Regions from separate parts of the Paraburkholderia sp. GAS206C genome, predicted to be linked through region 2. Evidence: riboswitches for the same ligand, from Rfam matches in the RefSeq annotation. Region 2 holds a riboswitch; each other region holds the start of a gene.
What was found. A riboswitch is a leader RNA that binds a small molecule or an ion and turns the genes downstream of it on or off. The one in region 2 is predicted to bind cobalamin.
Positions count from the first base shown of each region.

Region 1: another riboswitch for cobalamin. It lies ahead of P3T20_RS22960 (HoxN/HupN/NixA family nickel/cobalt transporter); the one in region 2 lies ahead of P3T20_RS06770 (TonB-dependent receptor domain-containing protein).
Region 3: another riboswitch for cobalamin. It lies ahead of cobW (cobalamin biosynthesis protein CobW); the one in region 2 lies ahead of P3T20_RS06770 (TonB-dependent receptor domain-containing protein).

Region 1 covers NZ_JBNDKR010000008.1:177,838-188,462, forward strand. The annotation lists gene P3T20_RS22955 (cobyrinate a,c-diamide synthase) at 1-1,265, shown strand, start outside; cobalamin riboswitch at 1,346-1,540, shown strand; gene P3T20_RS22960 (HoxN/HupN/NixA family nickel/cobalt transporter) at 1,635-2,693, shown strand; gene P3T20_RS22965 (cobyric acid synthase) at 2,722-4,260, opposite strand; gene cobD (threonine-phosphate decarboxylase CobD) at 4,395-5,444, shown strand; gene P3T20_RS22975 (hypothetical protein) at 6,059-6,307, opposite strand; gene P3T20_RS22980 (NAD-dependent epimerase/dehydratase family protein) at 6,228-6,716, opposite strand; gene P3T20_RS22985 (YceI family protein) at 6,804-7,388, opposite strand; gene P3T20_RS22990 (SDR family NAD(P)-dependent oxidoreductase) at 7,473-8,303, opposite strand; gene P3T20_RS22995 (TetR/AcrR family transcriptional regulator) at 8,393-9,034, shown strand; gene P3T20_RS23000 (prolyl-tRNA synthetase associated domain-containing protein) at 9,146-9,649, opposite strand; gene P3T20_RS23005 (aspartate ammonia-lyase) at 9,726-10,625, opposite strand, start outside.
Region 2 covers NZ_JBNDKR010000002.1:533,950-544,574, forward strand. The annotation lists gene P3T20_RS06760 (helix-turn-helix domain-containing protein) at 1-248, shown strand, start outside; gene P3T20_RS06765 (DUF5074 domain-containing protein) at 266-913, shown strand; gene P3T20_RS06770 (TonB-dependent receptor domain-containing protein) at 935-2,860, opposite strand; adenosylcobalamin (AdoCbl) riboswitch at 2,906-2,995, opposite strand; gene atzF (allophanate hydrolase) at 3,255-5,084, shown strand; gene P3T20_RS06780 (GntR family transcriptional regulator) at 5,214-5,930, shown strand; gene urtA (urea ABC transporter substrate-binding protein) at 6,129-7,442, shown strand; gene metE (5-methyltetrahydropteroyltriglutamate--homocysteine S-methyltransferase) at 7,525-9,840, opposite strand; gene P3T20_RS06795 (LysR family transcriptional regulator) at 9,972-10,625, shown strand, end outside.
Region 3 covers NZ_JBNDKR010000008.1:167,084-177,708, reverse strand. The annotation lists gene cobO (cob(I)yrinic acid a,c-diamide adenosyltransferase) at 1-511, opposite strand, end outside; gene P3T20_RS22945 (cobalamin biosynthesis protein) at 516-968, opposite strand; cobalamin riboswitch at 1,099-1,361, shown strand; gene cobW (cobalamin biosynthesis protein CobW) at 1,531-2,610, shown strand; gene cobN (cobaltochelatase subunit CobN) at 2,617-6,438, shown strand; gene P3T20_RS22930 (ATP-binding protein) at 6,435-7,556, shown strand; gene P3T20_RS22925 (vWA domain-containing protein) at 7,637-8,227, shown strand; gene cobJ (precorrin-3B C(17)-methyltransferase) at 8,258-10,003, opposite strand; gene P3T20_RS22915 (precorrin-2 C(20)-methyltransferase) at 10,000-10,625, opposite strand, start outside.

The sequences.
Region 1 (10,625 bases), on a different contig from region 2:
CGGCTTCGGGTCAGGGCAAGACCACCGTCACGGCAGGGCTTGCCCGCTACCACAGCCGCCTCGGACGGCGTGTGCGCGTGTTCAAGACCGGTCCGGACTTTATCGATCCGACTATCCTCGCGCACGCGAGCGGTGCGGCGGTGTTTTCGCTCGACCTCTGGATGGTCGGCGAAGCCGGCTGCCGTACACTGCTGGCCGAAGCGGCAGGCGACGCCGATCTGATCCTGGTCGAAGGGGTCATGGGGCTGTACGACGGCCGGCCCAGCAGTGCCGATCTGGCGAGCGCCTTCGGCATACCCGTATTGGCGGTGATCGCAGCGAAATCCATGGCCCAGACCTTCGGCGCATTGGCCTTCGGTCTCGCTCAATTCCAGCCGCAGGTGCCTTTTTACGGTGTGCTCGCGAACCGGGTCGGCTCGCCCTATCACGCGAAACTGCTTGAAGAGGCATTACCGGCCTCGCTGCGCTGGTGCGGCCATCTGAACAGCAACGACTCGATCGAATTGCCGGACCGGCACCTCGGTTTGCACCAGGCCGCAGAAATCGCGGATCTCGATGCACGCCTCAACCAGGTTGCCGATGCGCTCGCCGCGACGCCGCTGGCCGAACTGCCGCCCGCCATCCACTTCGAGGCGCCACCGCGTAACAGCCTGCCACGCCTGCTCGACGGCAGGCTGATCGCAATTGCAAAGGACGCGGCCTTTTCCTTTATCTACCCAGCCAATCTCGCACTGCTCGAAGCACTCGGCGCCAGACTCGCGTATTTCTCGCCGCTCGCCAATGAACCGGTACCTCAGGCTGCCGATGCCCTCTATCTTCCCGGCGGTTACCCGGAACTCCATGCCCGGACCCTGGCGGACCGGAAATGCAGTGCCGGCTCGATTCGCGCACACGCCGCAGCCGGCAAACCGTTGATCGCCGAATGTGGCGGCATGCTCTATCTGCTTGACCGACTGATCGACGTGCACGGTGCCTCTACCCCGATGCTCGGCCTGCTGCCCGGCGAGGCCAGCATGCAGATCCGCTTCGCGGCACTGGCCATGCAACAGATCGAAGGACGACACGGCGTCATGACCGGACACACGTTCCACTATTCGAAGCTGAACACGCCGCTCGCACCGGTTACGACCGCGGTTCGGCCGCAAGGCGCAACCAGCGGAGAAGCCCTCTATCGGCACGGTGCAATCGTCGCAACCTACATGCACGCTTACTGGCCGTCGAATCCGGTATTCGCCGCCGCCTTGTTCCGCGGCGAGGCGTTCTGAACAAAAATCGCTGGAAAGGGAAAGGTCCCTCCGTCCGAACCGCTATTCATGCGGAGATTGACGCCCTCCGGCAGCCTTCTGTACTCTTGCGCCTTGATGGTTCCCCTCACCGGGATTAAACGGGAACGCAGTGAGAGCGCTCTGCTCAAGTCTGCGACTGCCCCCGCAACTGTAAGCGCCGAGTCCACACCATGCTTGACCACTGGGTAACCGGGAAGGTCGGTGCCGGATCGTGACGTGCGAGTCAGGAGACCTGCCATCGACCGAGGTCTGCTCAGCCGGATCGGACGGGGATGTCCGAGTCGCCAAGTATCCGTTTGCGCGAATGGATACCTGCTGTAAGGACAGCCCGAACCTCAGGATTCTTGCATGTCCATCACGTACTCAAGGTCAGTTCCAACTGACGCATTGCGCTATCGGCTGATTGCCATCTACAGCGTCCTCGCTTTATTCAACGTCGGCAGCTGGATCTGGGCCTTCATAGCCTTCCACGGTCACCCGCTGTTACTGGGCACCGGCCTGGTCGCCTACGGCTTCGGATTGCGCCATGCAGTCGATGCCGATCACATCGCCGCCATCGATAACGTCACACGCAAACTGATGCAGGATGGCCGGCGGCCCGTCACGGTCGGTTTCTTCTTTGCCATCGGTCACTCGGCCGTGGTTTTGCTGGTAGCGGCAGCGGTTGCTGCTACAGCCTCTGCGCTCGAAAGCCGGTTCGAATCCTGGCAAAACGTCGGCGGCATAATCTCGACCAGCGTCTCAGCGATCTTCCTGTTTTTGATCGCGGGCATGAACCTGATCATCCTACGCGGCGTATGGCGGGCGTTCAAGAAAGTAAAGCGTGGTGAGCCGTACGATCAGGACGATCTCGACCTCTTACTCAACAGTCGCGGCTTGCTCGCACGGATGTTCCGGCCGCTGTTCAAGCTTGTATCGAACTCATTGTGGATGTTGCCGCTCGGCTTTCTGTTCGGCCTGGGTTTCGATACCGCGACCGAAGTCAGCCTGCTCGGCATCTCGGCACACCAGGCATCTCAAGGGTTGTCGATCTGGATCGTGCTGGTGTTTCCGGTACTCTTCGCCGCAGGCATGACACTGATCGACACCACCGACGGGATCCTGATGCTTGGTGCCTATGAATGGGCGTTCGTGCGACCGATCCGCAAGCTTTACTACAACCTCACGATTACGCTGGTCTCTGTGCTCGTCGCGGTCGTGATAGGCGGTATTGAGGCGCTGGGGATGATTGCCGACCAGATCAGGCAAAAGGGCCTGTTCTGGCAGACCGTCGATACGCTGAACGAGAATTTCAACAACCTCGGCTTCGTCATCATTGGCATCTTCATCGTCTCCTGGGTCCTGTCGTTCCTGATTTACCGGATCAAGGGCTACGACAAACTCGAAGCGCATCTGCATGCGCAATAAGCGCTCAGTTGAGCTGGCTCGGCTGGAGTCAGCGTGACGCGTCCGCACGCTTGCCGATAGCGGCGAACACCCGAGCCAGGTCGAGGTGCTCCTCGAGCGTATCGGCGAGCCGGTCGAGCGACGCGTCCCGCAACGCCGGATAGTCGAGTGCTTGCGAACCGGCCAGCCCCGCCCACGCGAGCAAGGCACTGCAGGAGGCCGGCGTGTCGAACAGCCCGTGCACATAAGTGGCGAGAATCTGCCCGTCAGCCGACACCGCGCCATCGGGACGTGTATCGTCCCCGTCCGACTGATCCGCTACGAGGTACAACGCCGGCGCATCAAGCGCGGGGCCGTGGGTTTCGCCCATGTGAATCTCGTAGCCGCAAACGTCCGGCGAACCGTTCAGCGTCAGGGCGCCCGTGACGTTCCTGAGCATCTTCTCGCGTGTGATGACGGTCTCGTAATCGAGCCAGCCGAGACCCTTCGTGGTACCCGGCTGGCCCTCCACGCCGTGCGGGTCGTTCACCGATTGGCCGAGCATCTGCATGCCTCCGCAGATACCGATCACCCGGCCGCCATAACGCAAATGCCGACGCAGCACTTCTTCCCAACCGTTGTCGCGCAGCCAGGCCAGATCTCCACGCACATTCTTGGAGCCGGGCAAAATCACCAGGTCCGCGGGCGGCGGCGGAATACCCGCAAGCGCATAGCTGAAATCGACCTGCGGGTGCGCGCGGAGCGCATCGAAATCCGTGTGATTGCTGATATGCGGCAATGCCGGCACGACCACCCGCAGAGACTGCACGGCATCGGCCGCACCGCTATGCGCCACACGCGGCAGCATGTCTTCGGCGTCGAGCGCCAATCCGTGCAGATACGGCACCACCCCCAGTACCGGCTTGCCTGTACGTGCCTCCAGCCAGTCAAGCCCAGGCTGCAGCAGACCTGGATCGCCTCGAAACCGGTTGATGACGAAACCGCAGACCCTTGCGCGTTCGGATTCGGACAGGCATTCGAGCGTACCGAGCAAATGCGCGAACACACCGCCGCGATCGATATCGGCCACCAACAGCACCGGGCAATCGACCGCTTCAGCAAAGCCCATGTTGGCGATGTCGTTCGCACGCAGATTGATCTCCGCCGGGCTGCCGGCCCCTTCCACCAGGATCGTGTCGTACTGCTGCTGCAGGCGTGCGTAAGATTCGAGCACGGCCTTGAAGGCCAGCGGTTTATAGTCGTGATAGGCGCGCGCATCAAGATTCATTCGTGCTTTGCCATGCACGATCACCTGCGCACCACGATCGCTGGTCGGCTTGAGCAGCACCGGGTTCAGGTCCGTATGCGCGGGAATGCCGGCCGCAATCGCCTGCAACGCCTGTGCGCGGCCAATCTCGCCCCCATCGATCGTGACTGCGCTGTTGAGCGCCATGTTCTGTGGCTTGAACGGCGCTACCCGTCCGCCGCGGCGCGACACCAGCCGGCACAGACCGGCGACCAGCGTGCTCTTGCCTGCATCGGAGGTTGTACCCTGGATCATCAGTGTGCCGCCAGGCACAGCCGGTGCGAAATCGTTCGGAACAGTCATCAGGAAACTGAGGCTCGATCAAAAATGGATGAGTTGGTGCACACAACGCAATTTGCAGAGGTGCGAGAGGCATCACACGGTTTACGATTATCCCATTGCCACCGGTGCATCACCCCTGTCGATACAATCACGACATGATTTCACCCAACCCTACACTCGTCCCGGGCGCAATCGTGCATGGTGGCAATCTGCGCGAAGCCGTCCGGCGCTACGGTATCAGTTTTGACGCGTGGCTCGATCTGTCGACCGGTATCAATCCGCACGCCTATCCGGTGCCCCCCATTCCTGCCGAGATATGGCGCCGCCTGCCCGACGATGGCGATGGCCTGCTCGCCGATGCCGCGCGGTACTATGGCGCGCCGAGTTCCGACCATATAACGTCAGTGGCGGGTAGCCAGGCAGCCATCCGGGCGCTGCCCGAACTGCTTCGGCGCGGAGTCGCCGCGGTTGCTCCGCTAACCTATGGCGAATATGCCCCTGCGTTCGAGCGCGCGGGCCACACCGTCGTGCCACTCGACATCGACGACGATGTGTTGCCCTGCGGCGTCAACCACGCGGTCGTCGTCACGCCAAACAATCCGACAACGAAGCAAGTGGACCCGCACCGTCTGTTGCAGTGGCATGCGCAACTTTCGGCGGTCGGCGGCACGCTGATCGTGGATGAAACGTTCGGTGACGCACTGCCTGCGGAGACATGCTCGTCGATGGCAGCGTATGTCGATCGCGAGGGACTCGTGGTCCTGCGCTCACCGGGAAAATTCTTCGGACTCGCCGGAGCGCGTTGCGGCTTCGCGCTGGGCCGGCCCGAGTTACTTGCAGCGCTAAGCCTCCATCTCGGCGCCTGGACCGTCAACGGACCCGCCCGCCATGCAGTGGCACACGCGTTCCGCGACCATGCGTGGCAACATCAGATGCGTGTGCTACTTGCGTCTGAAAGCGCACGGCTTGTAGCGTTGCTGCAGGCTCACGGCCTGGTCGCACTGAGCACTCCCCTGTTTGCCTGGTTCCCGGATCCACGTGCAGAGGCACTGCACCAGGGGCTCGCCCGGCAAGGGATCTGGACACGCTATTTTTCGGCTATCCCCAGCGTGCGCTTTGGGCTACCCGGGTTGGAGCAAGAGTGGGCACGGCTCGAGCTGGCTCTTGCCCGGACCATGGACGAACTCTCGAAGATCGGAGAATGAACGAGCTGCCGGTGCGGTGGCCCATGACCGTCTCCGCATCGAGAATGGCTTTGATGCGGCCTCGCACCCGGCGAGTAGTCTCTGCTTTCTTCGTCCGGATTGGCCGAACGTTTCTCAGTAAGAGATCTCACTTGGCCCGCATCCAATCCTGTATTTCGATGAACATCAGGCGCCATATCGGTCGACGAGATGTCTCGCAAATGGCCAGGCGCATAAAGGGAAGCACGAGAAGCGTCTAACCGACCGGTGATCGGTGGGGATCGCCCGGTGAAGCACGAAATACATCCCCAAACAGCGGCCGCTTTCGAGATGGGCGAACGCCTCCTCTCAACCCCACAAGAGCCAGTCGACAGAAATCCCCGACCGACAGCTTGCCTGCCAGTAAGAGACAATCAGGTTCTTAAGTTACGCAGCACAATACCGTCCGAATTTCCGATGCCGCCCAACTGGTAGCGTTTAGTCAATTAGGCGACACTACCCAGCGCTAAACGCTTCAGACAGCGATGTTGTTCGACGCTGGCGGCCATGATTGTTGCCATTTTTGGCGGGACCGCCGATCGGAATGCTATCCTGCCCCTTCTGCCCGGACGGTGGAGTCACAAGTTTGTACGGCCTCAGTTCATCTCTTGAGAGTTGATCCAACGACACCCCATTTTTGCAACGATGACAGCATCAAGCAATTTGGCAGCAATGGCATCTGCCGGATTGACGCGGAATTTCTTCGGCAGGATCGGAGCGAAAAGTCGAAGCAGCCTCAGCGCTACTTCTTCTGCAATCCTTGCTTCATTCCGCTCGCCATCGATGATGGCTGGGTCTGCAAATCGTAAGCGATCGGAACGCGATGCCCTGAATGTCTCTCTCAACCTGTCCTTTGGTCCGGTAGTAGAAGCTCATGGAATCTGGAGATGCACCCATGGCAGTCACAATCGCACACGTCTCTACCCCGGCTGCATGAGCAGCTTTTCCAAATGCGAGAGGTAGTTCGTAGTCGACGTAACGAAACGCCTCCTTCGAACCTGCTTTTGCCTGGGTCGTTCCCAATGCGCATATGACAGCATCGGGCTTGTAAGACATCAGAGACGGGAGAAGCTCCTCCAGATCCGGCCCAACGAGGTTCACGAGTCTGCCACTTGGGGCCAGTGGCTTCCGGGTTGGCGCAATCACCTCAGAAATCGCTTCGTTCGCGAGCGCGCGCTTCAATGTTTTTCCGCCGATCAGTCCTGTCGCACCCAGCAGTATTAGTTTCATCTTCAGACTCTCCCATCCCAGCATTCCGGGTCGCGATACGCAGCGGTACGTGCGCGTAGTACCGCTGCGTATCCATGAAAAATCCGTTTCGAATACATAGCAACCAGACGCCTACTGTTTGATGCCCTCAAAATTTATCGTCACGTGAACATCGTCGCCCACATAGGGGACATAAGCCTTCATACCGAACTCAGAGCGCTTGATCGTCGTTGTGGCAGTGAAGCCGACCTTATAAACGTTCGTGCCGGTCGTATCCTGCGCTGCTCGATTGAACGTCGTTTTGAGTACCAGACGCTTCGTAATCCCAAGCAATGTAAAGTCGCCTTCGATGTCTAACGTCTTGGCACCCGTCTTTCTGATACGTGTGCTGGCGAACGTCATCGTTGGAAACTGTGCGACGTTGAAGAACATCGGCCCCTGCAAAGCCGTGTCGCGTGCTGCAAAGCCAGTATCGACGCTATCCGTGGCCATGGTCACCTTGACTGTACTGTCTTCCATCTTCGTGGCGTCAAGAACCAGCGTGCCTTTCAGATCGTGAACAGCCCCGGTGATCGTCGAAAAGCCAAGATGGTTGATCGTAAAGATCGTTTGAGTATGGGCCGGATCCAAGGCGTACGTGTCAGCCGCAAACGCGGAAGTAAGCGGCGCCGCGGCGATCAGGGCCACCGCAAAAAGTGACTTCGTTGAAATCTTCATGAATATAGCTTTTACGTTTGAGTTTGAGTTTGAGATGGTTGTTCAACTGTTCAGGACCCTGACCGCCTGCCCCGAACTACTGCTTCAAGATGGCTGCTTGCCTTGAGCGGCGTTCGACACCGCCTCCCATTTGTCCCAGTTGCTAAGCCGCGCCGCGTAGGTCGCACGAATCTTCATGATCGTTGCTGAACCTAACGCCAGGCGAAGCGGCGGCTGGTCGGCGTCTACGGCTGCGAGAATCGCCGGCGCGGTTGCTACCGGATCGCCAACATCCCCGGGTTTGAATGACGAGCGAACGGCCTGACGTATCTGATCGTAGGCCGCAATGGTTGGCGAAGATTGCACCGCCGACTGAAATCCGGTGGCAAATTGGCCCGGTTCTATGATCGTGACTTTGATTCCGAACGCAGCAACTTCGCCTGCCAGTGCCTCCGACATGGCCTCGATGACAAATTTGCTGGCTGTGTAGCTTCCACCGGTCGGGAAACCGATAACGCCTCCAATGCTCGACACCGTCAGGATGTGACCGCTGCCCTGCGCTCGCAGGATAGGCAACGCCGCCTGAACGACCGACAGCGTCCCAAACACATTGGTGTCAAAGTTGGCCCTGACTTGCTCCTGCTCCAGTTCCTCGATTGCGCCCATATATCCATAACCGGCGTTACACAGAACGACATCGAGGCGTTTGAAATGTTCGTGCGCCTGCTTGATGGCTTCGAACACGGCATCGCGATCCGTGACGTCGAGCGGCAGGACCAGGACCGAATCGCCGTAAGTCTTGACGAGTTCATCGAGCACTGCCGGGTTTCGTACCGTAGCGGCAACCCTGTCGCCGCGCTTCAGGGCCGCTTCTGTCCAGATACGGCCAAATCCTCGCGATGCGCCGGTGACAAACCAAACCTTGGATGAGGACATACAAGTTCTCCTATAAATTACACTCAGTGCAATTTATAGCACTGAGTGCACACTTGTCAAGGCACTCATCGATCGTCAGAATGATCAGGATGAACAGCAAAGACAAAGTCCCCACTGACCTGCGCGAAGACCTGCGGGAGCGCAAACGCCGGTTGACGCTTGACCTGATCACCCAGACCGGCCTGAGACTCTTCAAGGAGAACGGTTATGAGGAGACGACGCTCGACGCTATCGCGGCGGCATCAGGCATATCGCGGCGCACTTTTTTCTATTATTTGAAGTCGAAGGAAGACGTTTTGCTGGCGCACGAGAGTGGCGAGTTCCCGCACGCCCTGCGTCCTACCTTCCTCGCGCAATCGCCGGACCAATCACCGCTGGACGCTGCCAGGAAGACTTTCCTGCTGCTTGCGCCGTTGTACGACACCCAGGAGTCCCTTATCGCGGACCAGATTCTTCGCTCCATAGAAACGCTTCGGCTCCGCAAAGATGCGCTTTTTGTTCAGTTGGAGGGTGTACTGGCAGACGCAATGTATGAATTGTGGCCGGAACCGACCCGCAGGCCTGCCCTACGTCTGGACGCTATCATGGCCATGGGGACGCTTCGATTTGCCAAAGAGAACTGGCGCGAGTCAAGCGGAGCCCATCCGTTGACGTTTTATATTGAAGAGGCCTTCGATCTTCTCAATTGCCAGTCGAAGCGGAAGGCCTCAAAAGCGCGATCCGCTGCATAGAAGAAGTTGTTGGCGATCGCCGCACGTCTTTGCAACGAAGCAAGACGCCGGATAATTCGCTGCGCTTAAGGACACGGAGGCGAGGCGCACCGGTTGAGCTTCACTTTTTCTCTAGAAAGCCGGGCGCGCTTCGAGCCTGTTCCACGAAGGCGCGTGATCAATGCTCAGCAGGAATTCTTCGAGATCCCGTTTCGACAGGGCAACTGTCGCTGTGTTTTCGAGCGGATGAAACTGCAAGATCGGTTCGCTTATCAAGTCGGAATCGATCACAAGGCTAATCAAGCCCGATCGGTCGTTGACCAATGCCAGCGGACTCAACGATCCGGGGCGAACGCCCAGCAGGTCGAATAAGCGCTCGGCGGAAGCAAAGGATAGACGCTTACTGTCCAACGTTTTAGCGACCGACGACAGATCCAGTGATTTATTCGCGGTGGTCACAATGAGGTAGTAGCGGCCCTGTCGGTCATGGAGCAGAAGATTCTTGCAGCGCACGCCCGGAAGGGATAGTTCCAGCGTCTCTGATTCTTGCATGTTGAGCACCTGTTCATGGCGCTCGCATTGAAATCGTACGCCGTTTCGCTCGAGCAATTCGAGAAGGCCGTCTCTGTTCATCATGTTCCGCTCAGTCCAAAATTCATGGTCAGCCGAATGCGAACTTCAGCATCCGGCCGACGCCTCCGTACCGCCAGACTCATGCCTCGAAAACAGGACGCGAGGCTTTCTCAATCGCCGCAAACGTCTCATCTCTTGTCAGCACACCAGTTTCTTCGAGAATTGCCAGCAATGGGCGCCCTTCCTTCACGGATTGACGCGCGAGCTTGCTCACACGAGCATAGCCGAGTGTGGGAACGAGTGCGGTCGCCACCGCCATCGAATCCATCAGATGGCGTTCATTGATCGCAACGTCGGCGGTGATGCCGGCAATGCATTTTTGCCGGAACTTGCTGATGCCATTAGCAAGCAAAGTGATGCTGTCGAATATCCGGGAGGCCACCACGGGTTCAAAATGATTGATTTCCAGCTCGCCATACTGGACGGCCTGCGCCACCGCTACGTCGTTGCCGATGACCGCAAAACTGAGCTGGATCATCGCCATCGGCAAGACGGGATTGATTTTCCCGGGCATGATCGACGAGCCCGCTTGCACTTCCGGCAGGCGCACTTCTCCGAGTCCACCAACAGGGCCAGACGACAGCACTGTGAGATCCGACGCGATCTTCGCGAGGGAAGCCGAGCAAGTGCGTAACTCGCCAGATACCCGCGCAAAAACATCCATATTTTGCATAGCATCGAATGAATCCGATGGTGCGCAATACTGCACGCCAGCGATGCTCGAAAGATGCTGATAGACCGCCGAACGGTAACCCGCGGGAGCGCCAAAACCCGTACCGATCGCCGTGCCACCCAATGGGAGCGTGCGCAGCTTGTTCCGTACTGCCGACAGTTCTTCAGCCAGACGTGAAGTCAAAGACGCGTAACCCCCGAAGGTCTGGCCAAGGCGCATCGGCTGGGCATCCTGCAGGCAGGTGCGGCCCAAATGCAGAATGTCGGCAAACTCCGCGGCCTTCTGGGCGAACTCCCCGGCAAGCTG
Region 2 (10,625 bases):
GACATGCGGTGGTACTCGCCTTGCTCGCCGACGGTGAGTCGTGGTCGAGCTCGGCGCTCGCGCTTGTGCTTGGCGCCAGCCAGCGCACCGTACAGCGGACGCTCGACTCGCTGGCGGCCGCCGGCAAGGTGCAGTCGTTTGGACGTGGACGGGCGCGTCGCTGGATGACCCCGGCCCTGCCGGGATTCACGACGACATTGTTACTCCCCGCGCCGCTACCGGTTGATTATGATGGAATCGACAGGTGACCAGCCAGGGAGACGCCATGAAGCGTGCAACAGCAGAAATCGTCAATGAATACGGCCCATTTCCGGGTATCGATGGCGTGCATGGCGTCACCTATGATGGTGAGCACGTCTGGTTTGCCAGCGGAGACAGGCTGAACGTGCTCGATCCGCAGAGCGGCAAGACGCTGCGCTCGCTCGATGTCGCCGCACACGCAGGCACGGCCTTCGACGGCCAGCACCTGTACCAGATCGCCGATCATCACATCCAGAAGATCGATCCGCAAACCGGCCGCGTGCTCGCCTCGATCCCGGCTCCTGGCGGCGACGATGCCGCAGGACTCACGTGGGCCGAAGGGTCGCTGTGGGTGGGGCAGTATCGGGATCGGAAGATTCTTCAGATCGACCCCGAAACCGGGAAGGTTCTTCGCAGCATCGAATCGAACCGCTTCGTCACCGGTGTGACGTGGGTTGACGGAGAGCTCTGGCACGCCACATGGGACGATAACGAAAGCGAGCTACGACACGTCGATCCACGCAGCGGCGAAGTCGTGGAGAGTCTCGAAATGCCGCCCGGCACCCACGTGTCCGGGCTGGAGTCCGACGGAGCCGAGCAGTTCTTCTGCGGCGGCGGACGCAGCGGCAAGCTGCGAGCCGTCCGCCGGCCGAAGCGCGGCGCCGCCGCCTAAAACACCGCATAAAACACCGCCTTAGAACGTGTAAGCCAGCTTGCCGAACGCCGTCCGGCCCAACGTGTTGTAGCCGTACGCGGTTACGTACTGCCGGTTGAACAGATTCGACAGATTGGCGGACACGGTGAGATGCGAGTTGATCTTGTACGCAGCGCGCAGGCCCACCGTTGTATAGGATGGCAGATAGATCGAGTTGGCCTGATCGTCGAAGGTCGATCCACCGTACAGCACGGAGATGCCCGTGCTCAGTGCGTGCAGGCGGAACTCGTCCCACATGTGATCGATGTTCAGGCTGAACGTCTGACGCGGGCGGCGGTTAAGCCAGGTCTGATCCGTGACGTCCTGCGGATTCAGGAAACCGACAGAGAGGCTCACCGGCGTCGATTTGCCGATGGTGCCCTTGTACGACAGGTCGATGCCCTGAATATGCGCGCGTCCGACGTTCACCGGCAGGAAGGTCAACGAGTCGTATTCGATCAGGTTGTGAACGCGCGTGTCGTACACCGCCGCCGTGAAGGTCCCGAACGACGTGGTGGCATCCAGCGCCGCCTCAACCGTATCGCTGCGCTCCGGCAGAAGGTTTGGGTTCCCGTAGCCCGGATAGTACAGGTCGTCGAAGGTCGGCAGACGGAACGCATTGCCATACGAAACGCGCGCCGTATAAACCGGCGTGATCGCATAAGACAAGGCAACGTTGCCGGTATTGACCGACTGCCCCTCGATGATCTCGTGACGGCCTGCCAGGAACACGGTCAACGGGCCGAGCGTCGCCGACTGATGCAGCGAAACCGCTGAATCGTCGCGCGTCGGCACACCCGACGGAATGTCGTATGGCAGGAAGGCCTGCTCGCGCGAGAAGTCGTAGGCAAGCTTGGTCTCGCCGGACAGCGGCAGGTTGAACAGCGCGGGCCCACGCTCCTGATGCGTCAGCGAGGTCGACGTGCTCAGGCGCGTCGAGTCGATCTCATCGGATGGGATGCCCGGCGTATTCGTATACAGGAACTCGCGGTCCGTGGCGTAGCCGACCGACTGATCGAGCTGCGTGAACGGCGTGACATCCAGATGGAACGCAGCGCCTGTCGTCAGCTGATAATCGGCCTGGCGGTCGTCGCCGCCCGCGTCATCGTAGGAGAGATCCGAGCGGTGATACAGGAAGAACGTGGAGAGCGACCAGTTGTTGTGCGCGTAACCCAGGCGTCCATCCACGTCCTGTGCATGGTACGGGTTACGGCCATCTTCGTGACCGAAGACAACCGGCTGCGTCGCATCGATCCCCGCCGTGTTGTAGTCATGCAAGCCGAGCGAGTAGGTCAGCCCGCTCAACGCCGAGAGCGCGCCGGTGGACGGGACCGAGCCCGATGTGCGGACCTGCGTATCGAAGGTCTTGTTCGACCCGCCGCCCACCGACACCGTGGTCTGATTGGGCTGATTGGAAGCGTGGTTCGTGAAGAGCTGGATCACGCCACCCATCGCATCGGCGCCGAACGAAGCGGCTGCCGGACCGGAGATCACCTCGACGCGGTCGAATGCGGAGGTCGGCAGATCAGCCCACTCGGCCTGACCGCTGGTCGCGGAACCGACCCGGATGCCGTCGATAAACACGGCCACCTGATTTCCCGCCGAGCCACGGATGCTGACGGACGCAAGCGAACCTGGGCCGCCGTTCTGCGCAATGGTCACACCGGGCAGTGTAGCGAGCGCCTGCGTGATGCTTGGGTCAATGGGCGAAAGACGGTCGAGATCTGCGCGAGTCAGAACCTGGGTCGTGGCGTATCGCTGATCGAACGATTGCGGCAGATGCTGCGTGTCGCCGGTGACGAGGATATTCGGTAGCGTGGTTTGCGCGACGGCCTGATCCTGGGTCGACGACGAGTCGTCGGCGTGGGCGACCTGGCAAGCGGTAACCGTCAGCGCGGAGCTGATGATGAGATGACGAAGCTTCATTATTGGAATCCTGGGGATAGCGCGCCCCACAGTTGAATAGTAGACAACGACGCCGAGGTCTGACTTCCGGTTCGAACTGAAACCGGTCACAGTGGCGCGACCGCGCTGGATTTGCACCAGCTTCCACGAGTCGTTTGCGCGCATTCTACTTGCGAATCTAACGCGGACCGGAATAATTCCCGCCAATCGACGCGTCATTGCAACATCGCACCAGCGCGGTTCTGACGCCCAACGATCGGGCGTTTCGCGCCAGACGGGTGCATCGGAGAACGGCTCGGGCATGGCGTCCATGCTTGTATCGCCCCGCCCTGAAAAGGCGTGACAGCCTCCCCGCGCGGTTGGCATGAGTCTTGAGTACAATTCCCCTGAACTTGTACACAAGAGGGAATACGAGATGCGCGGATGGACAATTTCGGATTGGCAGGAAGCGTATCGGGACGGCGCGACGCCCGCCCAGTTGCTTGGCGAACTGGTCCGCGGACTGACGCCCGAAGATGACCCCGCATGGATATCGACCGTGACGCAAGCAGTGCTCGACGCGCAGCTCGCGGGCCTCGACGCGAGGCTAACCGCGGTGGGTGGCGATCTGACGAAGCTGCCGCTCTATGGCGTGCCATTCGCCGCGAAAGACAATATCGACGCCGCCGGCTTCGAGACCACAGCCGCCTGTCCCGCCTTCGCCTATACGCCAGAGCGCAGCGCGACGGTCGTGCAGCGGCTGACCGATGCCGGCGCAATCGTCATTGGTAAAACCAATCTCGATCAGTTCGCGACCGGCCTCGTGGGCGTGCGCTCCCCTTACGGCATCCCGGCCAACAGCTTCGACGCCGAGTACATCTCGGGTGGCTCGAGTTCGGGGTCAGCCTCGGTAGTTGCGCGCGGCATCGTCCCTTTCTCGCTGGGCACGGATACGGCCGGCTCGGGACGCGTCCCTGCGGGCCTCAACAATATCGTCGGAATCAAACCTACTCGTGGCGCGTTCAGCAATACAGGCGTGGTGCCGGCATGCCGCACGCTCGACTGCGTGTCGGTCTTCGCAACCACTTTCGACGACGCCGCGCTCGTGTACGACCTGGCCGCCTCGCTCGATCTGGCCGACGGTCTGTCCCGCGAAGCGCCCGCTTCCGCGCTTCAGTGGCGCGTTCCCGCCGCGCCGCGTTTTGCGGTCCCGTCACAGCCGGAATTCTTCGGCGATGAACTGTCCGCGCAAGCCTTCAAAGCTGCCGTGGCGCACCTTGAAGCGCGCGGCGCGATCTGCGTGCCGCTCGATTTTTCGCTCTTCGACGACGTCACTGCGCTGCTGTATGACGGCGCATGGGTAGCGGAACGCTATGCGGCGATTCGTGACTTTGCTGGCTCGAACGAAGCCGACATTCACCCGGTTGTGCGCGACATCATCTTCAAGGCCAAGGAATTCTCCGCCACCGACACCTTCGAATCGATCTACCGTCTCGCCGATCTCAAACGCCGCGCCGATTCGATGCTGGCGCAATTCGACGCCCTCGTCGTGCCGACTGCCCCGGCCCACTACAGGATCGCCGAACTGCTGGCGGATCCGGTGCGTCTGAACAGCAATCTCGGCAAGTACACCAACTTTGTCAATCTGCTCGACTGGAGCGCAGTGGCCGCGCCGGCAAACTTCCGCGAAGACGGACTGCCGTTTGGGATTACCTTCATTGGCGATGCGTGGCGGGAACGGGCGCTGGCTGACTTCGCGGCGCAATGGCATCGGGCCACCGGGCTGCCGCGTGGAGCGACTGGGATGCCGCTGGCTGCGCAGTCGGGTGCCGCGCAGTCCGGTGCCGCGCAACCAGCGCCTGAGGCAAAACGCAGCGCGGCGAGCGACACCATTCGCGTCGCCGTCGTCGGTGCCCATTTGCGCGGCATGCCGCTCAACCATGAACTGACGAGTCGCGGTGCAAGCTTCGTGGAGAGCACGACGACCGCGAGCAACTATCGTCTCTTCTCGCTCGCAAACACGACTCCGCCGAAACCAGGGCTGCTGCGTTCCGAAAGCGGCGCACCGATTCAGCTGGAACTCTGGGACGTGCCGGCGACTGCATTTGGTTCTTTCGTCGCTGGCGTCCCTGCACCACTTGGCATCGGCACTGTAACGCTCGCGGACGGCAGACAGGTGAAGGGTTTCATCTGCGAGCCTTACGCCCTGCAGGATGCGCAGGACATCACGGCATTCGGCGGCTGGGCTGCCTGGCTCGCGCGTTAGCTTCTCTCATTGCGCGCCGGAATCGTCCAAACATTCCATCGCAAGCCGCGTATCATGATCCAAGCTCGCGATCTTCCGCTGCCGTTGGAACAAGCTAGCCGCATCCCCCTCACGCACCTGGAAATACTGATGGTGGACAACAGCGCGCCGACTGCGCCGGCGAAAAGCGCCAGCAATCTTGCTGCGCAAATCTATACGCAACTGAAGGCCGATATCTTCGACTTCCGCCTGCTGCCGGGCGACAAGTTCAGCGAAGGCGATATCGCAACACGTATGCAGGTCAGCCGCACACCGGTCCGGCAGGCGCTGTTCTGGCTGCAGCGCGAAGGCTACGTGGATGTCAACTTCAAGAGCGGCTGGCAGGTCCGCGCGTTCGACTTCAAGTATTTCGAAGACCTCTACGAAGTGCGCGTCATGATGGAAACTTCCGCAATCGCGAAGCTCGTGGAGCTGGACGCCACCTCACGGCTCGACGCCCTGCGCGAGATCTGGTGCGTGCCCGTGAAGAAGCAGCTTGACGATCCCGCCACCGTCGCCGCGCTGGACGAAGCCTTCCATGGACGTCTCGTCGCCGCCGTGGGCAACAACGAAATGGCTCGGATGCATGGGGACATCACCGAACGCATCCGCATCATCCGCCGGCTGGACTTCACCAAGAAACCGCGCGTGGCGGCAACCTATAAGGAACACGCGGCGATTCTCAAGGCGATCTTTGCGGGCGAAGCGTCGGACGCCCAGCAGATGATCCGTGCTCATATCGCGGAGAGTCAGGCCGAGGTCAAACGCATCACGCTCTATATGATGCAGACCGCGCGCGAACGTTACGGTGCGCGCGAAGCGATCTAGCGCCTTCGCCATCCCTGGATACGTGCACGACGCACCAGCGTGGCGCGTCGTGCGCACCGCTGTCACACAGCGTCTCTCGACCTCGCAAGCGTGGCAAAGCCTCCCGTTCCTCATCCCCCGCCTGGCTTGGAAGTTGCTCAAGCACTGCGCCTTGTATTCAAGGCGATATCCAACTTTCAAAATGGCAGAGGACGATCAATGAACAAGCGTGAGTTTCTGAAGGTCGCATCGGCAGCAGGGGTTGCGGGTGTGACGGGGGTCGCAGGCGGGATTCCTTCCGCGTTCGCACAAGGCGACACCGGTCCGATCAAGGTTGGCATTCTGCATTCACTGTCGGGCACGATGGCGATCTCCGAAACGTCGCTGAAAGATACCGCGTTGATGACGATCGCACAGATCAACGCAAGCGGTGGTGTCAATGGCCGCCAGCTCGAGCCGGTAGTCGTGGACCCGGCTTCGAACTGGCCGCTGTTCGCCGAGAAGGCACGCCAGCTGATCACGCAGGACAAGTGCGCGGTGGTGTTCGGCTGCTGGACTTCGGTGTCGCGCAAGTCGGTGCTGCCGGTGTTCGAGGAACTCAACGGCCTGCTGTTCTACCCCGTGCAGTATGAAGGCGAAGAAATGTCGCGCAACGTGTTCTACACGGGCGCCGCGCCGAACCAGCAGGCAATTCCTGCTACCGAATATCTGATGAGTGCAGAAGGCGGCGGCGCCAAGCGCTTCTTCCTGCTCGGCACGGACTATGTGTACCCGCGTACGACCAACAAGATTCTGCGCGCGTTCCTGAAATCGAAGGGCGTTCAGGAAGCGGATATTCAGGAGGTCTACACGCCGTTCGGTCATAGCGACTATCAGACCATCGTCGCCAACATCAAGACTTTCTCGCAGGGCGGCAAGACCGCGGTGATCTCAACCGTCAACGGTGACTCGAATGTGCCGTTCTATAAAGAACTGGGCAACCAGGGCCTGAAAGCGACGGACGTGCCCGTAGTTGCGTTTTCGGTGGGCGAAGAAGAACTGCGCGGTATCGATACGAAGCCGCTGGTGGGCAACCTCGCTGCATGGAACTACTTCATGTCGCTGCGTAATCCGGAGAACACCAAGTTCAAGGCGATGTTCGCCAAATGGGTCAAGGACAACAACCTGCCGGGCGGCGACAAGCGCGTCACGAACGACCCGATGGAAGCGACCTTCGTTGGTATCCATATGTGGAAGCAGGCGGCCGAAAAGGCCAAGAGCACCGATGTCGACAAGGTGCGCGTGGCGATGATCGGCCAGAAGTTTGCGGCGCCGTCGGGCTTCACGCTTGAGATGGACGGCAACCACCACCTGCACAAGCCGGTGATGATCGGCGAAGTGCGCGCCGATGGTCAGTTCAACGTAGTCTGGCGCACCAAGACGACTGTGCGCGCGCAGCCGTGGAGCCCGTATATCGACGGTAACAAGGGTAAGCCGGACGTGGTCAGCTCGATCTCCGACTTCCTGCGCCGTCGCCGCGTTGCTGAGGCCTGAGCTGGGTGATGTGAGTTTGACGTGAGTATCGCGTGATGGCCGAAACGCCATCACGCGTGCTGCAAGCCTGCAGTGGGCGCCGTCAGGCTGCTGCTTCGCTGGCGCTTTCCCGCTTCTCCCCCTTCGCCGTTTCTTCGAGCTTCTTCCGCATGGATCGCGCGGCCGCGATCATGTTTCTAAGGGCCGCCTCCGTTTCCGGCCAGCCACGCGTCTTCAGACCGCAGTCCGGATTCACCCACAAACGCCCGGCAGGAATCACCTCGCAGGCGCGCTCGAGCAAGCGCTCCATCGTGTCCACGTTCGGCACACGCGGCGAATGCGTGTCATAGACTCCTGGCCCAATTCCATTCGGATAGGCAAATTCGCCGAAGCCGTCGAGCAGTTCCATCGACGAACGCGAGGTTTCAATGGTGATGACGTCCGCGTCCAGCGCCGCAATCGACGGCAGGATGTCGTTGAACTCCGAATAGCACATATGCGTGTGAATCTGCGTGGCATCCGAGACCCCGCTCGAGGCGATCCTGAACGCCTGCGTCGCCCATTCCAGATAGGCGGTCCAATCCGCCTTGCGTAGCGGCAGGCCTTCGCGGAACGCCGGTTCGTCGATCTGAATGATGCGAATGCCAGCCTGTTCCAGGTCGTTCACTTCGTCGCGAATCACCAATGCCAGTTGCAAGGCAGTTGTCGAGCGCGGCTGGTCGTCGCGCACGAAAGACCATTCGAGCATCGTCACCGGTCCTGTGAGCACGCCCTTCACCAGACGGTCCGTCAGGGACTGTGCGTGGCAGGCGGTATCCACCATCATCGGTTCGGGGCGAAATACGTCGCCAAAGATGATGGGCGGCTTCACGCACTGCGAACCATAGTTCTGCACCCAGCCGTTTTCGGTGATCGCATAGCCCCACAGTTTCTCAGCGAAGAACTCGACCAGGTCGTTACGTTCTACCTCACCGTGCACCAGCACATCGAGTCCGAGCTCCTCCTGCTTGCGCATCACCGTGGCCGTTTCGGCGCGCATGCGTTCGAGGTAGTCGAGCGCGCGCAATTCGCCGCGCTTATAAGCCGCGCGGGCCTGGCGGATCGCGGGCGTCTGCGGAAACGAACCAATCGTTGTGGTGGGCAGGAGCGGCAGCTTCAGGGCGTGCCGCTGCACGCGGCTGCGGGCTTCGAACGGGCTCTTGCGGCTCGCCATCGCCTCTGTCACGGCCGCGATCTTTCTTTGCACCAGCACGTTCGTGACCGCCTTCGACGCGCGCCACGCAGCGAGAGCCTTGTCCGCGGCGGCAAGCGAAGGCTCGGCCGCGGCCTCATCACGTAACGCCAGCGCAAGCGTGCCGATTTCCGCGAGCTTTTCCGTCGCAAAGGCTAACCATGTCTTCACCTCGGGATCGAGCCGCTTCTCCACTGCGAGCGAAACGGGGACGTGCTGCAGCGAACACGACGGCGCAATCCAGAGCGTGTCGCCGCGTTCGTCATGCAACTGCTGCAACGATCCGACGATTTCGCGCAAAGCAGCGCGCCAGACATTGCGTCCGTCGATCACACCGACCGACAGCACCTTGTCCTTCGGCAGCACCGTGCGCCACGTGTCGAGTTGCTGCGGAGCCCTGACCAGATCGATATGCACGCCGTGGACCGGCAGCTTCGCGACGAGCGCGGCGTGATCCGCGGCGGTGTCGAAATAGGTGGCCAGCAATACCTTCACGCCTGCGGCGCCCAGCACGTCATACACGGCTGAAAACGCTTCGAGCCACTCGGCGTCGAGGTCGAGACACAGCGCGGGTTCGTCGATCTGTACCCACTCGACACCACGCCGCTTCAACTCATCAAGAATGCGTGAGTAGCGGATCACGAGCTTCGGCAGCAGCGACAAGCGGTCGAATCCCGGCGTCTGGCTCTTGGACAGCCACAGATACGTGATCGGCCCAATCAACACCGGTTTGACCGGCAGATCGAGCGCAAGCGCTTCATCGATCTCTTCGAAGAACCAGTTCACGCCACCGTTAAAGGTCGTCTGTGGTCCCAGTTCTGGCACGAGGTAGTGGTAGTTGGTGTCGAACCACTTGGTCATTTCCATGGCCGGCTGCGCCTTGTTACCGCGCGCCAGTTCGTAGTACTGAGCCAACGACAACGCCGCCGGCTCGAATTCGAAGCGCTCGGGCAGCGCGCCCAACAGTGCGGTCAGATTCAGCATGGGGTCGTAGTACGCGAAATCGCCGACCGTCACGAAGTCCAGCTTTGCCGCGCGTTGCTGCTCCCAGTGACGCGCGCGTAATTCCCGCGCGACGCCGCGCAGGTACGCGTCGTCAGACTCCCCGCGCCAGAACGACTCCTGGGCGAACTTGAGTTCGCGATGCGCGCCGATGCGCGGAAAACCATGTATGTGGGTGCGAGCCATTGCCGATCCTTGACTGAATGGCGCACAGTTTGAGAGGCACGCTATGATTCATCAAGCGACATCTTTTCATTATCGTATGAGCCACATTCATATCAAAGACACCTCGGCTTACGGCCACCGCGGGCGGCAGCATGCTTGAACTGCGCCATCTTCGCTCCCTGATCGCGATTGCCGATTCGGGCAAGCTCGTCACCGCCGCCGAGCGCGTCAATCTCAGTCAGTCCGCGCTATCCCACCAGATCCGCGACATGGAAGCCCACTACGAGGTATCGCTATTCGAGCGGACCCGGCAAGGTCTACGCTTTACGGTGGCAGGCGAACGGCTGCTGGCTCTCGCCCGCGAAACGGTGGCGGGAGTAGCGGCCGCTGAACGGGATCTGGTTCGCCTGAAGGAAGAAGTGCGCGGCGAGCTTCGCATCGTGCTGGAGTGCCACACGTGCTTCGACTGGCTGATGCCGGTGATGGATGAGTTCCGGCGCCGCTGGCCGGAGGTCGAGGTTGACCTTGTGGCGGGATTTCACGCAGATCCGATGCGGCTCCTGAGCGAGGGCAAAGCCGATGTGGTGATCGGATCAAAACCGGCCACCCGGCGCAATCTGGACATCGCACCGCTGTTCAGGTTTGAAATCCAGGTAGTGCTTGCCAATGAACACCGTCTGCGCAGCAAGCGGCGTCTGACCGCCGAAGATTTACGTGGCGAAACCCTCATCACTTACCCGGTTCCCGAAGCGCGCATCGACCTGATCCGCGAGGTGCTGGAGCCGGCCGGCATCCGGCTCGAGCGC
Region 3 (10,625 bases), on a different contig from region 2:
TCAGTCCGTCAGGCGCATGCCGTCCGGTGACCACCACATGGAGCATGTCCGGACGCTTGCTAAAGACGTCCAGCACTTCATCGAGCGGCAGATACTCGTACTTGAGTACGGTATTGAGTTCGTCGAGAATCACCATCTGATATTCGCCGCTTTCGATCATCCGGCAGGCTTCGCTCCAGCCTTTGCGTGCCGTCGCAATGTCGGCTTCCCGATCCTGCGTGTTCCAGGTATAGCCGTCGCCCATCGTGACGAAATCGCAGTTTGGCAGACTGCCCAGGAAATCGCGCTCCGAGGTATGCAGTGCACCCTTGATGAATTGCACGACACCGAGGCGCATGCCGTGTCCGAGCACGCGCACGGCCATGCCGAAAGCCGCTGTGCTTTTGCCCTTGCCCGTGCCCGTATTGACGATCAACAGTCCTTTTTCGATGGTGGCCTGCGCCTGTTTCTTTTCATGTCCTTCGCGGCGGCGTTGGGTCATGCGCAGATGCGATTCCGTATCGGTTTTCATGCAGTCAGGTCCTGGTGGTTGGGTTCAATCGGCGCGCCCCGGGCGCCTGCGTACAGAATTCGGCCAGGCAGGCAATGGCCACGGTGACGCCAGGCGAAGCCGTTTTGCCGGCAACGAGGCTGCCGCCGGGCGCTCCCAGCAGCGCGCAAGGTTCGCAGATGCCGTCGACGCCGAAGCGGGCCTGTACCGCTTTCGAGGCCGTTGCGCGAAGCATGCCGCCCGGGCAGGCGGCGATCGCTTCACGGCTGAAGCTATGCAACATTAGCGCATGACGGGCACAGAATGTCAGGAGGCCGGGTTCTCGCGCCTTTGAATCGATGGTCGAGATCGAGGCGATCGATTCAAAGGCGTTGGCCCCTTGCACGCCCAGTTTGCCAAGCGTCGCGAGCACAGCGGCCTCGATCGCCTCGGCCGAAACTTGCTGCCGACAGCCAATGCCGATGCTGAATTGCTTCATGTTGTGTCGTAACCGTCCGCTCGGGCCGTAAGCATATGGCGTGTCGGTTTGCAGATATCTGGCGCGCTACAATACACGCGTTGGCGGCCGCTCGCCAGCGTCGCTTCTTGACGCTGCCTCGCGGTGCAGCCTAAACTCGTCCCACTCTGGTGCCCGCCGACGCGTTATCGCGCCGGCAGTTAAACGGGAAACAGGACGCTTGCCGCGCTAGCGCGAGCCCAACCTGTGCTGCCCCCGCAACGGTTCAGCGAAAGCGTCGCTTAGGCGATGCGAAGCCGGCTCCATGTCCGCGACCAGGATCGCGGGCAATCAACCACTGCGCGAAAGATTCGCGTGGGAAGGTGGAGCGGTGCGTTCGCCAGCCCGGATACCGGCCAGAGAAGAGGTGTTGGCGCTGCGGGGATGCAGCTGGCCATCCACGCCTTCATCGCGTTCCTCTGTTGCGACCGCAACGTTCCGTATCGTCCCCACGTCCTGTTTACGTCCTGCGCCAGACGCTACCGCTCGCGTCTGGTCTGAAGCGAGTGCCCGACGAGCTGGCTTGTTTAATAACGGAGTGATCATGCAGAACCCCATGCGCAAGATCCCTGTGACTGTCGTCACGGGCTTTCTTGGGAGTGGCAAAACCACCTTGCTGCGCCATATTCTTCAAAACGCGAACGATTTGCGGATTGCTGTCATCGTCAATGAGTTCGGCGAGCTCGGCATCGACGGCGAAATTCTGCGTGGTTGCGGAATCGGCTGCGACGAAGAAGGCCGCGAACAGGCCGGCCAGCTCTATGAGCTCGCCAACGGCTGTCTGTGCTGCACCGTGCAGGAAGAGTTTTTCCCGGTGATGGAGCAACTGGTCGAACGCCGTGGCGAGATCGACCACGTTCTGATCGAAACCTCGGGGCTGGCGTTGCCGAAACCGCTGGTCCAGGCGTTCAACTGGCCTTCGATCCGTAACAGCTTCACCGTCGACGCGGTGGTGACCGTGGTGGACGGCCCTGCCGCAGCAAGCGGACAGTTCGCCGACGACCCACAGGCCGTGGATGAGCAGCGCCGGGCCGATCCCAATCTCGATCACGAATCGCCGTTGCACGAGCTGTTCGAAGACCAGCTCGGCTCGGCCGATCTCGTGATCCTGAACAAGACCGACCTGCTCGACGAGGCACAGCAGGCTGCCGTGGAAGCGGAGATTCGCGAGGAGTTGCCGCCCCAGGTCAAGATCGTGCGCGCCCAGCGAGGGCAGCTGGATCTGCACGGTCTGCTGGGTTTGCAGGCGGCGTCCGAAACCACGATTCATCTGCGCCACGATCATCATGGCTCGGCCGACGATCCCGATCATCACCACGACGAATTCGATTCCGTGATCGTTGAAGCGCCCGCAGCATCGCGCGAAACGATCATCGCGGCGCTGCAGGGTTTGACGGAGCAGCACACGATCTACCGCGTCAAGGGTTTTGCAGCGCTGCCGGGCACACCAATGCGCCTCGTGATCCAGGGCGTGGGCCGGCGCTTCGACAGCTATTTCGACCGGCGCTGGCGCGAAGACGAAGCACGGGCCAACCGGTTCGTGCTGATCGGCGAAGATCTCGATCAACCTGTGCTGCAGCGCGCGCTGAGCAACGCGTTGGCTGCCCAGGCCCAGCAGTCCTGATCCGTTATGCATCTGCTACGCACCGTTCCGGGCGGTTTTGTCGACGATACCGAAGGCGTCATCCGGATCGATCAGCGACCGGCTGAGATCGTGGTGCTGAGTTCGGCCGACACGACGCTGGCGCTGTTGGCGAGCGTGGTGCCGAGGCTCGGCGCCGGCTTCCCGGAGATCCGGCTCACCAATGTCAGCTTTTTGCGGCAGCCTGCATCGGTCGATTTTTACGTCGACGATGTGCTCCAGCATGCGCGTGTGGTGGTCGTCGACCATCTGGGCGGCGAAGCCTACTGGCCTTACGGTATCGAGCAGCTGGTCGAACTGGCCGAACGCAGGAAGCAGGTGCTGGTGATGTTCTCGGGCGACCTTCAGGAAGACCCGCACCTGCTCGCGCGCAGTACCGCCGATCCCGCCTTGTGCCATCAGCTCTGGCGCTATCTGCGCGAGGGCGGCCCGCTTAATGCCGAAGCCTTCCTGCGCTGCATCGCTTATCGCGCGCTCGGCTGGGGCAGCGAACCGGCCGCGCCGCGCGTGTTGCCCGCTGCCGCGCTTTATCATCCTGAGCACGATACGCCGAGCATCGCCGACTGGCAGGCGCGCTGGCGCCCCGGTGCGCCGGTGGCACTGATCCTGTTCTACAAGGCGCATTTGCAGGCGGCCAATACGCGCGTGTTCGATGCGCTGATCGAGGCGCTCGAGGCGCAAGGCGTGAACCCCTTGCCGCTCGCCGTGACTTCGCTGAAGGATCGAGTGAGCCTCTCTGTATTGCAGCAGTTGAGCGTCGAGCATCGGGTCGCGCTGGTGCTGAATACCACCGCGTTTGCGGTCTCTTCGATCGATGCCCCGGATGCCTTTGCCCTCGCGGGCGATGCACCCGTGCTGCAGGTGATCCTGAGCGGCGGGAACCGCGAGACGTGGCTCAAGGACAATCATGGCCTCAATGCGCGCGATATCGCGATGCATGTGGTGCTGCCCGAGGTCGACGGCCGCGTGATTACGCGAGCGATCAGTTTCAAGGGACTCGACTACCGCTGCCCGCATACCGAGGTCGACGTGGTGCGCTATCAGCCCGATCTCGAGCGCATCGCGTTCGTGGCCGAGCTGAGCCGGCGCTGGTGCCGGTTGCGCACGCTTGAGAATGCCGACAAGCGGCTCGCGCTGATCCTCGCGAATTACCCCGTCAGCGAAGGGCGGATCGGCAACGGTGTCGGACTCGATACGCCGGCCTCCGTCCTGACGATCCTCGCCATGTTGCGTGACGAGGGTTACCGGCTCGATCCATTGCCGGCCGATGGCGAGGCCCTGCTGCGCACGCTGACTCAGGGTGTCACCAACGACCCGGTTGTGCGCGACTTACGTCCTGCCTTGCAAAGCCTGGCGTTGGCCGACTATCGCCGCTATTTCGAGCGTCTGCCTGCCGAGGTGCAAGCCGCGCTCAATGCGCGTTGGGGTGCGCCGGAACTCGATCCGACGATCCGCCAGGGGCGCTTCATGATCGCCGGTTGGCGCTGCGGCCAGGTGTTCGTCGGGATTCAGCCCGCGCGTTCCCGTGACGCCAGCGACTACGCGAGTTATCACGACGCCGAACTGGTGCCGCCACATGCCTATCTGGCGTTCTATTTCTGGCTGCGGCACCGCTTCGAAATCGATGCCGTGGTGCACGTCGGCAAACACGGCAATCTCGAATGGCTGCCGGGCAAGAGCGTCGCGTTGAGCGGCCAGTGCTGGCCCGATCTGATTCTTGGCCCGCTGCCGCATCTCTATCCGTTCATTGTGAACGACCCGGGCGAGGGCAGCCAGGCCAAGCGGCGCGCGCAGGCCGTGATCATCGATCATCTGATGCCGCCGCTCACGCGTGCCGACAATTACGGTCCGCTGCAGGATCTCGAACGCCAGGTCGACGAATACTACGACGCCTTGATGGTCGATCCGCGGCGTGGCAGGTTGCTGCGCGGCACGATCCTGAAGACGATCGTCGAGCATCGGCTGCATGAGGAACTGAGTCTGGCCGCACCCAGCAGTCCCGATGCCGAGGATGCGCTGCTGACCCAGGTCGATGCATGGCTATGTGAGTTGAAAGAGGCGCAGATTCGCGATGGTCTGCATATCTTCGGGCACTCGCCCCAAGGCGTGCAGCGGCGCGACACCTTGCAGGCGCTGGCGCGTTTTCCGGTGGGCAACGGGCGGGAGGCGAACGCGGGGCTGATCGATGCGCTTGCACGGGATCTCGACATTGCCCGCCTGTTCGATCCGCTGGCGCCCGACTGGTCGGCGCCATGGGACGGCCCTCGCCCGGCACTGTTGCAGCAGGTGAGCGATGCGCCCTGGCGGCATAAGGGCGATACACGCGAGCGGCTCGAACTGCTCGCAGCGGAATTGCTTGCTGACCTGTGCGGTTTGTCCGGCGCCAATGCTGAATCTGGGCCTGCACACGGCCTGCCGGCGCCGGGCAGTCTGCCGCATGCCGAGCAGGTTCTCGAGCGTTTGCGCAATGACGTGCTGCCGCGCCTCGACGCATGCGGTGGCGAAGAATTGCGGCAGTTGCGGCGAGGCCTGGCCGGCTGTTTCGTGCCGCCGGGGCCGAGCGGCTCGCCCTCACGGGGGCGCCCCGATGTGCTGCCGACGGGGCGCAACTTCTATTCGGTCGACACGCGCGCACTGCCCACCCAGGCCGCCTGGGCGCTCGGACTCAAATCGGCACAGCAACTGATCGAGCGGCATTTGCAGGAGCAGGGCGATTACCCGCGCGCGGTCGGACTGTCGGTGTGGGGCACGGCGACCATGCGCACGGGCGGCGATGATATCGCGCAGGCACTTGCGCTGCTCGGCGTACGGCCAAAATGGGCAGCCGGCAGTCATCGCGTGACCGATTTCGAGATTCTGCCGATCGCAACGTTCGACCGGCCGCGCATCGACGTCACGCTGCGCGTATCGGGATTTTTCCGCGATGCGTTTCCGAACCTCATGCACCTGTTCGACGCGGCGGTGCAGGCGGTGGCCGAGCTCGACGACGAGCCTGTCGAGCTGAATCCGATCCGCGCGCGCGTGCTGCGCGAGCGCGATCAGTTGATCGCCGGCGGTCTGGAGGCTGGCGAGGCTCGCCGCCGCGCGGGCTGGCGTATCTTCGGCGCACGCCCTGGTTCCTATGGCACAGGCTTGCAGGAACTGATCGACACCAGCCAGTGGCAAAGCGACGCCGATCTTGCGCACGCGTATCAGCAGTGGGGCGGTTACGCCTACACCCAGCAACGTTCGGGCGAAGCCGCCCACGATGCTTTCGGCATGCGCCTCGCTGCGATCGACGTGGTGCTGCAGAACCAGGACAGCCGCGAACACGATCTGCTCGATTCGAACGACTACTACCAGTTCCAGGGCGGCATGGCCGCAGCCGTGCGGCACCTGAGCGGCGCGCAACCGCAGCTTTACCATGCCGACCACAGCAACCCGGAGACGCCGCGCATCCGGCCGTTACGCGAGGAGATCGCACGGGTGATCCGCTCGCGCGTGGTGAATCCGAAATGGCTCGAAGGCATCAAGCGGCACGGCTATAAAGGCGCTGCCGAAATCGCTGCGACGGTCGATTATCTCTATGGCTACGACGCCACCGCACGCGTGGTTGCCGATCATCAATACGCGCTGGTCACGGACGCGTACCTGAACGACGCGGATACGCGGGCGTTTTTGCAGCGCTATAACCCGCATGCGTTGCACGGCATCTGCGAGCGGCTGCTAGAGGCCATGCAGCGCGGCTTGTGGCAGCATCCCGGCACGTACCGAAGCCAGGTCGAACAGCAACTGCTGGCGGTGGAACAGCATCTCGAAGGACGTTCATGACAAACATCGACTCGCCCAGGACGCTCATCTCCGGTACACCCGTCGCCACGCGTACGGTTTTCCCGTTTGCGGCGCTGCTTGGGCAGGCGCCCTTGCAACAGGCGCTGCTGCTCGCTGCGATCGATCCGGGCATTGGCGGCGTACTCATCAGTGGCCCGCGCGGCACAGCCAAATCGACGGCTGCGCGCGCGCTTGCCGACCTGCTGCCAGATGGTCAACTGGTGACGTTGCCGCTCGGCGCAAGCGAAGAGCACCTCGTCGGCACGCTCGATCTCGAAACGGTGTTGCGCGACAACTCCGTGCGCTTTTCTCCCGGACTGCTGGCAAAGGCGCACGGCGGCGTACTGTATGTGGATGAGATCAACCTGCTGCCCGATTCACTGGTCGATCTGCTGCTCGACGTGGCAGCGAGCAGCGTCAATACGGTCGAGCGCGATGGTATTTCGCACAGCCATGAGGCGCGTTTCGTCCTGCTGGGCACGATGAATCCCGAAGAAGGGGAGTTGCGGCCGCAATTGCTCGACCGGTTTGGTTTGATGGTTGAGCTAGAAAACTGCTTTGAGCCGGCGCTGCGCGAACGGATCGTAAAGGCCCGCCTCGCATTCGAACTCGATCCACAGGGTTTCCGGCGTGGTTTCGACGTGCAGCAGGACGACTACGCACGGCGGATTCGCGCTGCGCGCATGCGTCTGCCGTCGCTCGAATTCGGCGAAGCGGTGCATGCGCGTGTGAGCGAGCTCTGTATCGCCGCGGCCGTCGACGGGATGCGCGCCGATCTGGTGATGCTGCGCGCGGCTCGCGCACTCGCGGCGCTCGAGCAGGCTGAAGCGATTGCGGTCGAGCACGTCGATCGTGTGGCCGAAGCGACGCTACGTCATCGGCGGCACGCAGAAGCTGGGACGCAACCGGATGGCGCAGACCCGGCACAAGCTGCACCGCCGCCAGCCGAATCCGATACGCGGCAGACCGATACGTCAAACGCTGCATCGCCTCCTGCCTCGGCCACCGCAACACCCGCAGGTCGGACCACCGATACAGACTGGGGTTACCTGCCGCCGGTGGCTGCGGGAATCGAACCGGTCAAGGCGGTCCGGCCGCTAGACGCAAAAAAACACTGAGCCATCGGGAGCGCGCCCCCGCGGGTTTGCCCGCCGGGTTTCGATGGCTGGAAGGCGCGGGCACTGCAAGCCGCAGCGGGATGCGGGGCGTGCGGCGCATCGCGTGGCCGGCGACATTCGCCAGCAAGGGGGCGGCGCGCCTGCAAACGCAACATCTGCGTTTCCGGCCGGAGAGGAGCGGTCAGAAGGCGTTGCATTGCTTCCTGCTCGACTGCTCGGGTTCAATGCTGGGCGGACGGCGTCTCGCGCTTGCGAAGGGCGTGCTCGCCAGCCTGTTCGATCGTATCGGACAGGCACGCGATGAAGCAGCGCTGATCTGTTTTTCCGGCTCACGCGCTGAGCGTCGCTTCGGGCCGGCGGTGCCGCGCTGGTGGAACGAGCGCTGGCTGCGCCCGCTTGGCGGGGGTGGCGGCACGCCCTTGAGTAGCGGAGTACGCAGCGCGCGCCAGTTGCTGGCGAGCGCTGCAACCGGTCAGGTAACGCGACAGCGTTACCTATGGATTCTGACGGATGGCCGTAGCTTGGATCAGCCGCCTTTTCCGGCCGAGGCCGACCGGATCGTGCTGGTCGACTTCGAAACCGGCCCGCTCAGGCTTGCACGTTGCAAAGCGCTGGCGGAGAGTTGGGGCGCCCTGCATCTCAGACCCGAGGATCTGCTAGGCCAGGATTGATCTGAGTTTAATGCACGACGGGAAACAGTTTCAGGCGTCTTTAACAGCTTCAATCCCGGTCTGGGACACTGCGTCCTTCGCATCCGGATACCAGCGCGGCGTATAGATCCACTCACCATGCGGGCCACCCGGAATACGGCGCGTCGTCGACGAGCCGACGATCACCATCGTGCGCATATCGACCTGTTCCGAGCGCAGCATACCGAGCGTGGTTGAATTGAGGGTCGCGCCTGGCCGGCCGATATCGCGGCCCAGCACCACCACGGTATCGGGTGTGCGCAAGGCGCGCAGAATCTCCAGGGCGCGGTCGAGCTGCCAGGGCCGTGCACGCGAGATGGGGTTATAAAAGGCCATCACGAGATCAGCCTCGGCCGCATGTCGCAGCCGCGTTTCGATCACACTCCACGGCTTCAGGTTATCGGACAGCGAGAGCAGGCAGAAATCGTGGCCGAGCGGCGCACCCGCCTGAGCTGCGGTAGCAAACGCGGCCGAGACGCCGGGCACGATATTCAGTTCGACGCCGGCCCAGGCGGCATCGTCGGAATTATCGAGCGCTTCCAGTACGGCCGCGGCCATCGCGAACACGCCCGGGTCGCCAGAGGAGACGATGGCGACCGAGCGCCCCAGGCTTGCGAGCTCGAACGCATGACGCGCGCGCTGCAACTCCTCGCGGTTATCGCTGGTATGCAGTTGCTGGCCGACGCGGAACGGGCCGGCCATGTTCACATAGGTGGCGTAGCCGAGGATATCGGTGGCCGCGTCGAGTGCGCGGCGCGCGGCTGGAACCATCAGGTCCGCGCTGCCGGGGCCGAGGCCGACCACGCTAAGCGAGCCGCGGCCATGGCCGATCTGCGCGGGATCGACAGGCGCCGCGCAGGACGCCAAAGCGAGCCCGGGTTCGCTGCCGTCGAGCCTCCGCCAGGGTAATCGAAGCGCTGCGTTCAGGAGAGCATGCGAGTCGCTCGCCTCGACGCCTGTTTCGACAAATCGCAACGGGACGCCGAGCGTGTCCGCTGCCAGTCTGAGTGCCGCATCGTTCATGGTCCGATGCGGTGCGACCAGGGCCGCGAGCGAGAGCGGCGCGATGCGCGCGTCCTGCAAGGCCTGTTGGACCCGTGCGGCTGTCTGTTCGTCGCCTTCTAGCACCGCCGCTATCACACAGCGCGGATGGATCAGAAGTTCATCCGCCGCCCCGGTGCCCAGCTGTTCGCTGATGCGTATCGACAGCCTCGCTCCGGGTGCCTGCGGCAGGTTCGCCTGCTCGAGCCAGGGGGCATGGCCTTCGACGCGAGTGCTCTCGCCGGCGAGCAGGTCCGAGACAAAGTGTTTGCCGTGCTCCAGGCTGGCGAGCACATAACCGTCAGGCGGATCGAGCAGGCAGGTGCCGAAACGCAATTCGCCACTGGTGGTAATTGCGGCGGATACTTCGAGTGCTGCGGCGATCTCGCGTGCCATGTCGTTGACACCAGCCAGGCCGCCAAGCAGCGGCACGACCGCGCTGCCGTCCTCGGCGACGGCGAGCACGGGCGGCTCGGCCCCCTTGCTGGCGAGTGCCGGGGCGAGGCAGCGGATCACGATGCCCGCGGCGCACAGCACAATCAGCGGTGTGCCTTGCGCATAGAGTGCGCGTAAATGTTCGCCGAGCGAGGCATAAGCTTCGTCGGCGGCGACTCGCGCCTGCAGACCGTGCACCCGTGAGCCGGCGTAACAGGCCTGGATCCTGCGCGCCGTTGCCAGCGCGGACGGCCCCAGAATTACGATGGCGGGTGGGATCAGGCTTGCCAATTTTTACCCGGCACGATCAGTAGTGAAAAATATGGCGAGGCCATGGGATCGACCTCGTCGAGCGCCACGATGCGTTGATTGGCCATGGTCGCGCGTTCGACATAGAGCGCGCGCTGCGCCAGCCCAAGCTCGGTCAGCACGCGCCTGACCTTTTCGAAGTTGCGCCCGAGTTTCATGATGACGGCTGCGTCCGCCGTGGCGAGCCGCTCGCGTAGTTCTGTTTCGGGCAACACGCCGGACAGTACCGACAGGCTCTGATTCCGGTACACGAGTGGCGACCCGAGCACGGCCGCACCGCCGAGCATCGAGCAGACACCAGGCACGACCTCGGTCTCGAAGCGCGCGGCGAGCCGGTCGTGCAGATACATGTACGAGCCGTAGAAGAACGGATCGCCTTCGCAGATGACGGCGACGTCGCGTCCGGCATTGAGATGCTCTGCGACCGTTTCGGCCGCTTCGTCGTAGAACCCGGCGATGATCGTTTCGTAACACAGCGGCGGTTCAAGTGCTTCGGTCGTGACCGGATAGACGAGTGGCAACTGCGTCTGGGCTGGTTGCAGATGTGCCTCGATGATGCTGTAGGCGTTGCCTTTCTTGCCCTTGGCCACGAAAT